Regions from separate parts of the Neobacillus sp. NPDC093127 genome, predicted to be linked through region 1. Evidence: predicted binding sites of a transcription regulator. Region 1 holds the regulator's gene; each other region holds the start of a gene.
The links. The regulator Rex, encoded in region 1, represses fermentation and respiration genes when NADH is low (regulators of the CRP and FNR family bind a similar motif). The targets are predictions, from matches to a motif close to TTGTGAAATATTTCACAA.
Positions count from the first base shown of each region.

Region 2: the regulator Rex is predicted to act here: its motif matches at 1,736-1,753, upstream of ACIQCO_RS21385 (TIGR04190 family B12-binding domain/radical SAM domain protein).
Region 3: the regulator Rex is predicted to act here: its motif matches at 1,566-1,583, upstream of ACIQCO_RS14720 (cytochrome c oxidase subunit 2A).
Region 4: the regulator Rex is predicted to act here: its motif matches at 1,755-1,772, upstream of ACIQCO_RS00185 (TIGR04053 family radical SAM/SPASM domain-containing protein).

Region 1 covers NZ_JBIVOP010000022.1:4,958-8,108, forward strand. Annotated here, with positions in the region: gene ACIQCO_RS22915 (ABC-F family ATP-binding cassette domain-containing protein) at 1-616, opposite strand, end outside; gene moaC (cyclic pyranopterin monophosphate synthase MoaC) at 963-1,457, shown strand; gene ACIQCO_RS22925 (redox-sensing transcriptional repressor Rex) at 1,486-2,139, shown strand; gene ACIQCO_RS22930 (YhbD family protein) at 2,254-2,877, shown strand; gene ACIQCO_RS22935 (polymer-forming cytoskeletal protein) at 2,890-3,151, shown strand, end outside.
Region 2 covers NZ_JBIVOP010000018.1:51,063-54,213, reverse strand. Annotated here, with positions in the region: gene ACIQCO_RS21385 (TIGR04190 family B12-binding domain/radical SAM domain protein) at 1-1,690, opposite strand, end outside; gene ybaK (Cys-tRNA(Pro) deacylase) at 1,900-2,376, shown strand; gene ACIQCO_RS21375 (PRK06851 family protein) at 2,471-3,151, shown strand, end outside.
Region 3 covers NZ_JBIVOP010000009.1:200,845-203,995, forward strand. Annotated here, with positions in the region: gene ACIQCO_RS14710 (b(o/a)3-type cytochrome-c oxidase subunit 1) at 1-687, opposite strand, end outside; gene ACIQCO_RS14715 (cytochrome c oxidase subunit II) at 687-1,163, opposite strand; gene ACIQCO_RS14720 (cytochrome c oxidase subunit 2A) at 1,185-1,334, opposite strand; gene ACIQCO_RS14725 (type III polyketide synthase) at 2,014-3,102, shown strand; gene ACIQCO_RS14730 (isoprenylcysteine carboxyl methyltransferase family protein) at 3,103-3,151, shown strand, end outside.
Region 4 covers NZ_JBIVOP010000001.1:36,314-39,464, forward strand. Annotated here, with positions in the region: gene trhA (PAQR family membrane homeostasis protein TrhA) at 19-666, opposite strand; gene ACIQCO_RS00180 (TVP38/TMEM64 family protein) at 1,019-1,648, opposite strand; gene ACIQCO_RS00185 (TIGR04053 family radical SAM/SPASM domain-containing protein) at 1,971-3,125, shown strand.

The DNA of each region.
Region 1 (3,151 bases):
ATTGCTCAAGCCAGGAAAGAGTTTCGATGTCGAGATGATTGGTAGGCTCGTCCAAAATTAAGATATCAGGTTTAGTTAATAGTAATTTTCCTAAAGCAAGACGGGTTTTCTGTCCGCCGCTTAAACTTGAAATCGCAAGCGCGCTTTCGTGGAAATTTAACCCATGGAGCACGGAGCGAATATCTGCTTCGTATTGATACCCGCCAGTCTCCTTAAATTTCACCTGAAGCTGGTCATATTCTTTAAGAACTCGTTCATATCTTTCATTGTATTCAAACACATTGGGGTCCGCCATCTGTTCTTCAAGCCTGCGCAGCGATTTTTCCATCATTTGAAGCGGTTCGAAGACGGTCAACATTTCTTCCCAAATGGACAAATTCGATTCTAATCCGGTATTTTGCGCTAAATAACCGATAGTCACTTCTTTTGGCTTAATAATATCCCCGCCATCATGTGACAAGTGACCGGCAATGATCTTTAATAGCGTCGATTTGCCTGCACCATTGCGGCCAACAAGTGCCACGCGGTCTCGCGTTTGTAATTCCAGCTTAATATTCGATAAAATAAGGTCAGCACCATAATATTTTTGTAGTTGATTGACCTGCAGTAAAATCATTTTCATTCACCTCTTATACAAAACCAATATGGCGTTCCACACCATCATTTACTATGGAAACTTATTCAGAGAATCATTCCTGCCAATAAAGGCGGTGTGAGCAAAGCTAAGCTTCATCTATTCAAAGTAACAAAAAATTTTTTTTCACCTAAATCTGATAATCTGATAAATTTTTGCGGCGCTCCGCCCCTTTTCCATACAAATAGTGTACCGTATTACTAGAGTGTCGGCAATAAAGGGCTTGAAGAGCGGGTATCTTTCAACGAAAAAAAATGTCTCAACTAGTTCAAAGTTTCACACACATTACCGGAAAAATAGTGTATGATTTGAGAGGAGGATTATTTATATGGCAGATTTTACACATTTTAATGAAGAAGGCAGGGCGAAAATGGTCGATGTCAGCGATAAACCAGAAACAGCACGGACCGCTCTTGCCCATTCCAGCATAACTGTAAGTAAAGAGATTTATGAAAAGATAACCAATAATGAAATGAAAAAGGGCGATGTGTTAGCTGTTGCCCAGGTTGCTGCGGTAATGGCGGCGAAAAAAACATGGGATTTGATTCCGATGTGTCATCCGATTCCGCTTACAGGTGTGAATATTTCTTTCTCATGGGAAGCGGACCACCTAGACAACTATCACCTACATATTGCGGCAGCGGTAAAAACAAAAGGGAACACGGGTGTGGAAATGGAAGCGTTAACAGCAGCTTCAGCTTGTGCCTTAACCGTTTATGATATGTGTAAAGCAGTGGACAAGGGCATGGTAATCGGACCGACGTATTTAGTCGAAAAAACGGGCGGTAAAAACGGGGATTATAAACGAACCGATAAAATTTAACTAAATCATCCAAGGGGTGTGGGAGATTATGGGTAATGAAACAATGAAAATACCACAGGCGACAGCAAAACGGCTGCCCCTCTACTATCGATTTTTAAAAAACCTTCATTCTTCCGGTAAACAAAGGGTTTCTTCTGCAGAACTGAGCGAAGCAGTGAAAGTGGACTCGGCAACCATTCGCAGGGATTTTTCCTATTTCGGGGCTTTGGGGAAAAAGGGCTACGGCTATAACGTTAATTACTTATTAACCTTCTTCCGCAAAACCTTAGATCAAGATGAACTAACAAAGGTGGCCTTAATTGGGGTCGGTAATCTTGGTACCGCCTTTTTAAACTATAATTTTTTAAAAAACAATAACACAAAAATAGAATTTGCCTTTGATGTCGATCCGAATAAAATGGGAACGATGATTCGTGAGGTACCGGTCTACCATCTCGATGAATTGGAGACCGTCCTTGCCAATGAAAATATATCGGTAGCGATTCTTACCGTTCCTGCGCCGGTCGCTCAGCAGATTACCGATCGACTTGTGAAGGCTGATGTGAGAGGGATATTAAATTTTACACCGGCACGATTAAATGTCCCTCCGTCCATTCGGGTCCATCATATCGATTTAGCAGTAGAACTGCAATCACTGATATATTTTTTAAAGCACTATCCAACTGTCGAGATAGAAGAATAATGGTAAAAGGGCTTTTTTGCGAGCATCATCTCGTGAATGGCCCTTTTTTATTTTTTTACTTTACTTGCGTAACAGTGTTATGTTACATTATAAAACAGAAAGGGGTTTTCAAAAATGAGCGAGGAGTTAATTTCTAAGAAGGACTTATTAGATCTTGCAGGGATTTCGTACGGGCAGCTATATAGATGGAAACGAAAGGATTTGATTCCTGAAGAATGGTTTATTCGAAAGTCGACGTTTACCGGTCAGGAAACCTTTTTTCCAAAAGAAAAAATTTTAGAAAGAATCGATAAAATCCAAACAATGAAGGAAAATCTTTCGTTAGATGCACTGGCCGATATGTTTTCTCCGAATATTAGTGATTTGCAATTGGAAAAGGATGAATTAATCAAACGTAACATTGTTTCTGCTGCAGTGATGAATTTTTACCTAGAGAATGATCAGAGCGGTTTTACATTTAACTTTCCAAGAATTCTTGAAGTTTATGTGTTAGAAAAGCTGCTTCAGTCAGGTGAAATTAATTTGGATGAAGGGAAAATGGTCTTACAAGTATTAAAGAATCATGCACCGCTTATCAAGCAAAAAAGCTGTGAATTGGTGATTACCCGAAAGCTTGGAGTATCTTCGTGTCTATTATTAATAAATGCAGAAGCCGTTTATTTAGAACCGGGAACCAAAATGGTAGTGTTGCTGTCACTGATGACATGTATGGAAGAGATTAAGTCGAAATTATTATAAAGGAGAATGGCAATGGAATTAAAAAATAGAGGAGATTTGATCATTAATGGGATTGGGGCATCTAATGGCGGAAAATTCCAGCTGGTTACCTTGAATGGACGTGGAACGGTTAACAGCAATTTGGAGTGCAGTGACTTTGAATGCAATGGTTCAGGAACGGTTAAAGGCGATGTGCTAGCAAATACAGCGAAAGTAAGTGGGAATGCGAGTTTTAAAGGAACCATCGATAGCGAACAGGTTACAGTTGAAGGAACAGCAAAAATTGAGAAAAACC
Region 2 (3,151 bases), on a different contig from region 1:
CCAGCGAAAAGAAATTAGCATAATTCTTTTGGACTTCCCACTTTAATTCGTTCTTCCCACAGATACTATATTTATTTAATTCTTCAATCTCCTTTTGAATTTTTGCTAATTCCTCCGCCTGCTGCTCTTCAGGCAGTGAGAGAAGATAATCAATTTTTTCGATATATTCCATCGATTTTTCGATTTTCACTTTAATATCATCATAGCCGGCTTGATCGATGAGATTGTATTTTAATTTAAACTCATTTAGCTTTTGCGCAGCTTCGTAGGTCGAATTCACAATATCATCACGGGTCATATCCTTTGTTTCATAACTAAGCATATGCTTCCATGATGGCTGGGTAATCGCCGTGCTGTGGTCCTCCAAGGTATGGCAGAGTTTTTTATAGCCATGGATTTCCGGATGTTCAAAGGCAGGACTCGCCGGGTCAAGGAACGGTGCTAGCGGTGCCACAAAGTAAAAAATTCTTGGGTCCTGCTGACAGGCTAAATGAATCGTTTCGCAGAAATCAATGTTTTCAACGGCACTTTTGTAGGTCTGGCCGGGAATTCCGACCATGAAGAACAGGTCAATTTTTTTACAGCCGTTCTTTAAGGAAAAATTAAGCGTATCGATGACTTTTTGATTGGTACAACTGAATTTCCCGTTATAGCGTCGGATGTTTTCATCATGGGTTTCAAGGGTAATTTCAATGCTATATTTTGGGACACTGTCATTCATTTGCTTGAAGAATTCTTCATCGGCATATTGGAATAATTCAAAGACGATTTCATTTTTCAGATTCAGTTTTTTCAGCCGGCTGAAAAATTCAGTGACATATTCACGTCCGCCCTGCCTTAGGTCATGGAGAATGAAAATCGGTGCCCGGCTGAATCTTGAAATAAATTGAATATCTTCAACAAGCTTCTTGGGCGACCGTAATGCCAGCGTATTACGGTTGCAGTTTTGGTCATAGGCCTCCCGGGAACCACCGCAGATGAGGCAGTTTTGCGAACAGCCGCGCGCGGTTAATAAAGCGGTGTTCGGGTATTGGAGCCAGCCGTTGTAGGGGAGCGGGTCAAGGAAATTACGATATTTAAATACGGAACGAATCGTATAGCGGTAGCCCGGAACGTCGATATCATCCAAATCCTTTGGCACATATGTAATCGGATTGAAGCCGCATTCGCTGCCCTTTTTCCAGGTTAAATTAGGGATGTCGGCATAATGGGTATTCCCCGCTTCAAGTTTATTCATCAGCAGGAGCATTAGCTTTTCGGTTGAGTCGCCGCGCATGACAAAGTCGATACACGGATATTCAATTAATTCTTTATGATAATACGTCGCCGACAAGCCGCCGAAGATGATGGGTGTTTCGGGATGGATGGCTTTAACAATTTTTGCAAGTTCAATACTGCCATGGGCATGCGGGAGCCAATGAAGGTCGATGCCGAATGCCTTTGTTTGAATTTTCTTTAGCTTCGCTTCGACATCGAATTTCTCACTCATCAGCATCCGGTTAGCGATATTGATGATCTTCACCCGCAGCCCGTAGCGCTCTAAATAGTCAGCAATACTTGTCAGCCCAATGGGATACATTTCAAACACAGGTGATGACGGCACCACATCACTGATCGGGCCGGCGAGCAGGGAGTTTTTTCGAAAGTCATAAACACTTGGCGCATGGAGGAGAACTAAATCGTATTTCATCTTAACCACCTCAAATTGTTTTCTATGTATTTTTTGAAAAATGATTTGTGAACAAGTTCACAATATTGGATGTAAGTATATTGGATAATTTTAGTTTACTATATTAGTGGATTGATAGAGTGACAAAAGGGTGACAAAATTTGGTGGATTTTGTGTATTCTCACTTTTTTAGTATGCTGTTGTTAGAGGATGTTAGGGGGAATGGAGCGATGGCACAGGTAAAAACGAATGCAATGCGCATTTTGGATGCAAAAAAGGTCAGTTATGAGATGCTGACATATGATAATAAAGATGGAAAAATAGATGGCGTTTCGGTGGCGGAGAAGATTGGCCGCGACGTAAACGAGGTATATAAAACGCTTGTTGCCCAAGGACATAGCAAAAATATCTATGTTTTTGTTATTCCAGTTGCTGCAGAACTGGATTTAAAAAAGGCCGCTAAAGCAGCCGCTGAAAAGAATATCGAAATGATTCCTGTGAAGGATATTCAAAAATGGACGGGTTATATCCGCGGCGGCTGTTCACCGATTGGGATGAAAAAGGAGTATCAGACCTTCCTCGATGAAAACTGCCTGCTCCTTGATTCAATCGTTGTCAGTGCCGGGAAAATTGGCGTTCAAATCGTGCTCAAGCCGGAGGACTTAAAGGAAATAACGAAAGCAGAAATCGCCGATTTGAAGAAATGAAATTTTAGCATGGGCACTCACCTATAAATGACAGTAGCATAAGATAAGGTGAAATTAATCTTTCTGATTGTTATGTAAAAGGGAGTGTTGATGAGTGGCAGGGAAAATTAAAAATTATTTTGCCGGCGGTAATACAGCTAGGGGGTTCCATAATCTGTACGATTCCAACCTCCAGGGACTTGATCGCTTATTCATTTTAAAAGGCGGTCCGGGAACAGGTAAATCCTCACTAATGAAGAAAATTGGCCATGAGTGGATTGAAAAGGGCTATAATGTTGAATTTCTGCATTGTTCTTCTGATAATAATTCGATTGATGGCGTGTTAATCCCGGTGTTGAAGGTTGGAATCGTTGATGGGACCGCGCCGCATGTGATTGAACCGAAAGCACCAGGAGCAGTGGAAGAATATATAAACTTGGGCGAGGCTTGGAATGCAAGGGCGCTTGCGGTTCAAAAGAAACCAATCCAGCAGCTGACGGATCAGATTAGTCAGTTGTTCCAGAAGGCGTACGCGACCTTTAAGGAAGCGTTGGAAATTCATGATGACTGGGAAAAAATTTATATTAACAGCATGGATTTTAACAAGGCCGACCAATTGACAAGAAAGCTCATTGACACCTTTTTTGGAAAAATGAAGTTGAATAAGACTGCGGATGTCCGCCATCGGTTCTTAGGGGCCGCCACGCCAAAAGGTGCTGTTGATTTTGTCCCGAATTTAACGGAGGGGATTCCGAAACGCTATTTCATTAAAGGACGCCCTGGCTCCGGAAAATCG
Region 3 (3,151 bases), on a different contig from region 1:
CACTAATGGGTGACCAAAATACCAGAACAATGTACGGCTGACTAGGACATCAACAGTATCAACTAATCCAAGTGACCAAGGAAGTAATTGGAATAAAACCGTAGCAGCAACACCTAATGTAGCAACGATCCACATAACCGTATTGATTACTGCCATAAAGCTTAGTAATGGACTTGGTTGACCAGGATTATTTTTACGCCATCTCGCATATGTCATGATTTGTGCTGCACCGTCAATCCAGCTGCCGATAATCACAAAGGTTAAGCCCAAGTAAAAAATCCAGTGTGCTTTTAGTGGAGCATAGAAAGTGTACAGTACAGATGCTTCCTTCAGAAGAACCATTGTTGCTGCCATTAATGTACCGACTAACATGATCCAGAAGCCAATCCAGCCAGTCCGTCTAGCGGCATTCGAGTGTCCGCCTGTTGTTCGGCTCACCGCCGCATATTGAAATCCCATAATAAAGAAAGTAGTTAAAACAAGACCCATTAATACACCATGTACTGTTAAGATTTGATAATAATCAATTCCCCATGGAAGCTCCCATTTGCCGGAACGGACAAGAGTTTGCAGGAGCCCCATTAATCCGCCAAGGGCAAGCGCCGAAAAGGCAACAAAAAAGTGTGCCATGGAAAGCTTTGCATCACGCGGGTCAACTTTTACTTTTGCAGCTGTAGAAGTAATCATTATTTTACCACCTCAATCTTTGAGAACATTAAATGGTGTCCAGCACCACAGTATTCGTTACAAACAATTAAAAATTCGCCTGCTTTGTCAAATGTTGTTGTATATTCACTGATATAGCCAGGTTCAAGCATCATATTAATATTTGTTCCAGCTACTTCAAAGCCGTGTATAACATCCTTTGTGGTAGCAATTACTTTAACCTTTGCCCCAAGCGGGACTTCTACTTGTGCTGGATTATAAGAGAAAGCTGATGCGACGTAGACTAATTCATATTCCCAAGCTTTCCCATCTACTTTATGCAGGCCTGGTTCATTAAATGGTTTTTCTTGACCAACCGTTTCCGGATTAACGGTGGTTAAACAGCTTGGCGGTTTGTTGCCTAGATAGAAGGCGCTAACCCCAACGACTGTCAAAAAAATGACCAGGCAGCTTATCCCGAAAATCAGCCAGATTTTTTCTAATTTATGCATGTGCATACTTTTTTCCCCCCTAAAAAGTTAAAAACGATCTACGAATAGGTAATAAACACTTACCCATGTAACAATGATAAAGATTCCTAAAAAGAAAACAGATGCTAATGTCCCTTTGAGAGAAGAGCGATCTTCCATCTCTGTTTTTTGATTTGTTTTCAGTTCCGTTTTTGCCATCCCCAAGACTCCCTTCCGAAAATAGAAAATTAACTAAATTAGTTCTCTTTCATCATACAAAACAATTGTGAAAGTAAAATACTAAATTTGTAAGTTCACAAATTGTTCATTCCTTAGATATTTACTATGGTAATGGTAAAAACTTGATGTAACAGTGATTTATATCACATTTAACATCGAGTAAATGTGAATAAAATGTGAACAATCACACCTTACCTGTGATAAAAGTAATTGATAAACACTTCACATACTTCGAATTCCTGTTTTTTAAAAAATGGGAGTCACATTTCAAATTAGTTAAAATATGATAAAAATAAATGTCCTATTTTCCTTGAGAAATGAGTGTGTTTTTGTGGAGAAGTATTATTGTGAAAAATGCCGGCTCCTATATAATGAAGCAGCAATCTGTAAAATTTGCGGGTTAGTTGCGGGAAACAAAATAAAAATCGAAGTTCAAAAACAATCAGAAAAATAATCAGTTAGGCACTTAATAAACCACTGGAAAAGATTGTGTAATGATGTGTTGTAAAATCCGCGCTATAATTGAAGTGCACAACAACAACAACCTTCAAAACGTTTGCTTCCCTACATGGGGAGCTTTTTTTTGTCTTTTGAGTCATATGAATAATTATTGGTTAATTGGTAAAAATACCCTTACGACCGTTGAAGGAGTATGATGATGCCTACGATTATTTCAGTTGCAGAGGTTATTCCTCCATATGAAATTAACCAAGATCAAGCGTCGCAATTTGCCAGAGAGCTTTTTGCTGAATCATTTAAAGATATTGAGAGACTAATGAAGGCCTTCCAAAATGGACAAATTGAAAAAAGACATTTTGCGAAAGGGCTAGAATGGTTTAAAGAAAACCATTCTTTTGAAGAGAAGAATCATGCTTATATAGAGTCCGCAGTCACACTTGGAAAAGAAGCGATTGTCAAATGCTTAAACAATCAAGACTTTCTTAAGAGACCGATTGCTTACGAAGAGGTCGAGGCCATTTTTTTCATATCAACAAGCGGGATTTCAACCCCAAGTATTGAAGCAAGAATAATGAATCAATTGCCTTTTAATCCGCATACGAAAAGGATACCGATTTGGGGGCTGGGCTGTGCAGGAGGGGCTGCCGGGTTATCAAGGGCCTATGAATATTGCTTGGCTTACCCTAAAGCAAAAGTCCTTGTTCTGTCAGTCGAGCTTTGCAGCTTGACGTTTCAGAGGAATGACCTTTCGAAAAGTAATCTGATTGGAACTTCTCTTTTTGCTGATGGGGTTGCCTGTGCATTAGTTTGCGGCGATGCTGTGAACCATAAGATTATTAGCAAGAAGGCGTCGTCACCTTCCATCATCGCCACCCAATCGACCCTCATGCCTAATTCTTTGGACGTGATGGGCTGGGAAATAAGAAATACAGGTTTATTTGTCCTGTTTTCTCGTGATATTCCCCATATTGTCGAGGAATGGCTAAAGCCGAATGTCAAAGGATTTTTAGATGAGCATGAAATCGAACTTGAACAAATAGACTGCTTTATTGCCCATCCCGGTGGAAAAAAAGTCATCGATGCTTACGTGAAGGCGTTAGATATTCCAGTTTCCATGACCGAGGTATCGCTTGAAGTTTTAAAACAGTTTGGAAATTTGTCCTCGGCAACTATTCTTTATGTGCTGCGGAGATATATGGAGATGGACATTCCTAAAGACGCAATTGGACTTGGAACCGCTCTTGGTCCGGGGTTTAGTTCAGAATTACTTCTTTTGAGGTGGATGTAAATGAAGAATCTTCTTCCATTTGTTCTATTAATTGGTTTCATCGCCATTC
Region 4 (3,151 bases), on a different contig from region 1:
CATGAGGACAAAAATCTTCTATTTAATCGGCAAAACAAAGAATAACACACAAATGAAGTGGGCCACACTGCCGCCAATCACAAACAGGTGCCAGACCGCGTGATGGTACTTAAAGCCCCGCCAAACATAGAAAATGGCTCCAAGTGTATAGAGGGCGCCGCCAATTACTAAATACATCATCCCTTCGGAAGAAAGATTATTTACTAACGGTTTCCAGGCAAAAACAATTAACCAGCCCATAACGACATAGAGCGCCGTTGAGGTTACAAGATACTTTTTAACAAAAAAACATTTAAAAACAGTGCCGGCAACCGCCAAGCCCCAAACAATGCCAAATAATGTCCAGCCCATTGTCCCTTTAATCACTACTAATAAAAACGGGGTATAGGTTCCTGCAATAAAAAAATAAATGGACGAGTGATCCAAAATTTCAAAAACGTCTTTCGCCCTGCCTTCTGGAAAGCTATGAAGCAGAGTGGAGGACATATAAAGAATAAACATCGTTCCCCCAAAAATCGAGAAACTGACTACATGCCAGGCATTCCCATATAGGGATGAATAAACAATTAAAACCACTAAGGCAGAAATGCTCAGTAATGCCCCAATTCCATGTGTAATCGAATTAGCCATTTCCTCATGCTTAGAAAATGTGTGTGTCGCTGCCACTAATCATTCTCCTTCCAACTAACACTAGAATCTTCCTAAAGGTAGACTTCCAAATAAATATAAATGATATTCAAGAAAATACCATGCTTATGAATTGGATTCAATGGACGTTTATCATATCCAATAAAAAAAAGACTAATTCATTTTTTAAATTAGTCAGCCTTCTTAAACTATTAATCTTTCTTTCATAGTTTGTTCATATTTCTTCGTTAAGATATAAATAGGTTCACAGATGAACCTTTAACCTCCGCCCCCCTTAATATAGATTAGTTTGAACGCCCGGTACCAGCTGCCGGGTAATTTTTTTGTAGAAAAAGAGTGGAGCTCCGCCTATCATCAAAATGAGTTTATTTTAGTCACTATGATTTTTTCGCGACCTTCGATAAACAATGACAAAGTTTATCAAGAAAATGATGAACAAATAAAGTCCATATAATCCAAATGAAAACATCTTGTTGCTGCTAAATGCCGCTCCAGCAAAGGACAAAATAAGAATATTAGGGATCTTCCCGATGGTCGACGCTGTGAAAAAAGTGAGCCATCTGACCTTACTTAATCCGCAAATAAGATTGACAACCGGGGCAGGAATAACCGGAATCAAGCGGCAGGTCAAAATCGCAAAAAAAGAATGGCGATTCAAAAACCCTTCGTATTCTTGGACCTTTGGATATTTCAATAATCTCGCCTGGGCAAAATCCCGAAAACCATAGCGGCTTAAAAAGAAGAACCCCATCGTCCCGGCCATAGCTCCGGCCAATGATACAGCCGCTCCTTGTGCCGTACCAAAAACAGCACCAATGATTCCCGCTAAAATTGGGAATGGGATAATTGGAAAAAAGACACAAACCGCAACTAGCAGCATGCTGAGAAAAATGGATAAACTTCCACCTTGCTTAATAAGAACAATCAATTCATCCTTTTGAAAAAAGCCAATCGCAATAATCAAAAGCACGATTGTTACACTAATAAATTTCTTAAACATCGAAACGCCCCTAAAATATTATTTATTTAGTAAACCGTTAGTATTTTCTCTACTCTATTATTACCCATCTAAGTATATCGAGAAAACCATCATTCAGAAACAAAAAATTTTAAATTTTTCAAAAAATAGTCTCCTATGGATCCATGGCTCCACTTGTTCAAAAATTCTTGCGCGGAATGTAGAAATATTGTAACAAAGCTCCCATGCACGGGAATCTGACATAATTATAATAAACCTATAGAAACATTTTAAATGGTTTTAAAAATAATAATGAATTTTGGTGATGAAGATGCAGGGAATTAGTAAAGGGCATCCACATACTATGGGACACCCACATGCACAGGGTATGGGAAAAGGGATTGACTATGACGTAAATCCATTTATTGTAATCTGGGAAGTAACAAGAGCATGTCAGCTTAAGTGCGTTCATTGCCGCGCTGATGCACAGCTGACTCCTGATCCGAGGGAGCTGTCACACGAAGAAGGAATTAATCTCATCGATCAAATCTATGAAATGGATAATCCAATGCTTGTGTTCACTGGCGGGGATTGCATGATGCGGGAGGACCTTTTCGAGCTTGCTGATTATGCAATCAAAAAAGGGATGCGTGTTTCAATGACACCAAGTGCCACTGAAAACGTAACGAAAGAAAAAATGAAACAGGCAAAAGAAGTGGGTCTTTCGCGCTGGGGCTTCAGCCTGGACGGACCTACTCCGGAAATACACGATCATTTCCGCGGAACACCAGGTTCATTCGAGTTAACTCGTGAAAAAATAAAATATTTAAACGAATTGGATATGCCGCTGCAAATTAATACGGTTATATCCCGTTATAATTATGACTCACTTGAAGAAATGTCCAAACTTGTTGGGGAGCTTGGCGCCGTTATGTGGTACATCTTCCTGCTTGTACCAACGGGCCGCGGGCAATTAGATGCCTGTATTACCCCCGCCGAACACGAAAAGGTATTCCGCTGGTTATATGAACTAAGTAAAACAGCCCCATACGATATTAAAACAACGGCGGCACAGCATTACCGCAGAGTAGTTCTGCAGCAGAAAACCCGTGACCAATTAATTGATAAAGGTGAAATTCATTACGAGGATACAATTACAACCGATTTTGCTTCGATGCATGACGGCTTGAAGCGTGCTCCTAAAGGTGTCAACGATGGAAACGGCTTTGCGTTCGTTTCTCATATTGGAGATGTCATGCCAAGCGGCTTGCTTCCAATTGTTGGCGGTAACATTCGTGATACGACGCTTGCAGAAATTTATCGTGAGGCAAAAGTTTTTAAAGAACTGCGTCAACCCGACAATTACAAAGGCAAATGCGGTGTCTGCGAATATAACAAAATTTGCGGCGGTTCGCGCTCAAGAACCTACGCCGTGACGGGTGACTATTTAGAAAGCGAACCTTTCTGCGTTTATATACCGCAGGCAATGCGAAATAAAGAAACGGCGCCAACAGTCTAATAATAGAGGCATTCCATGATTCCGTG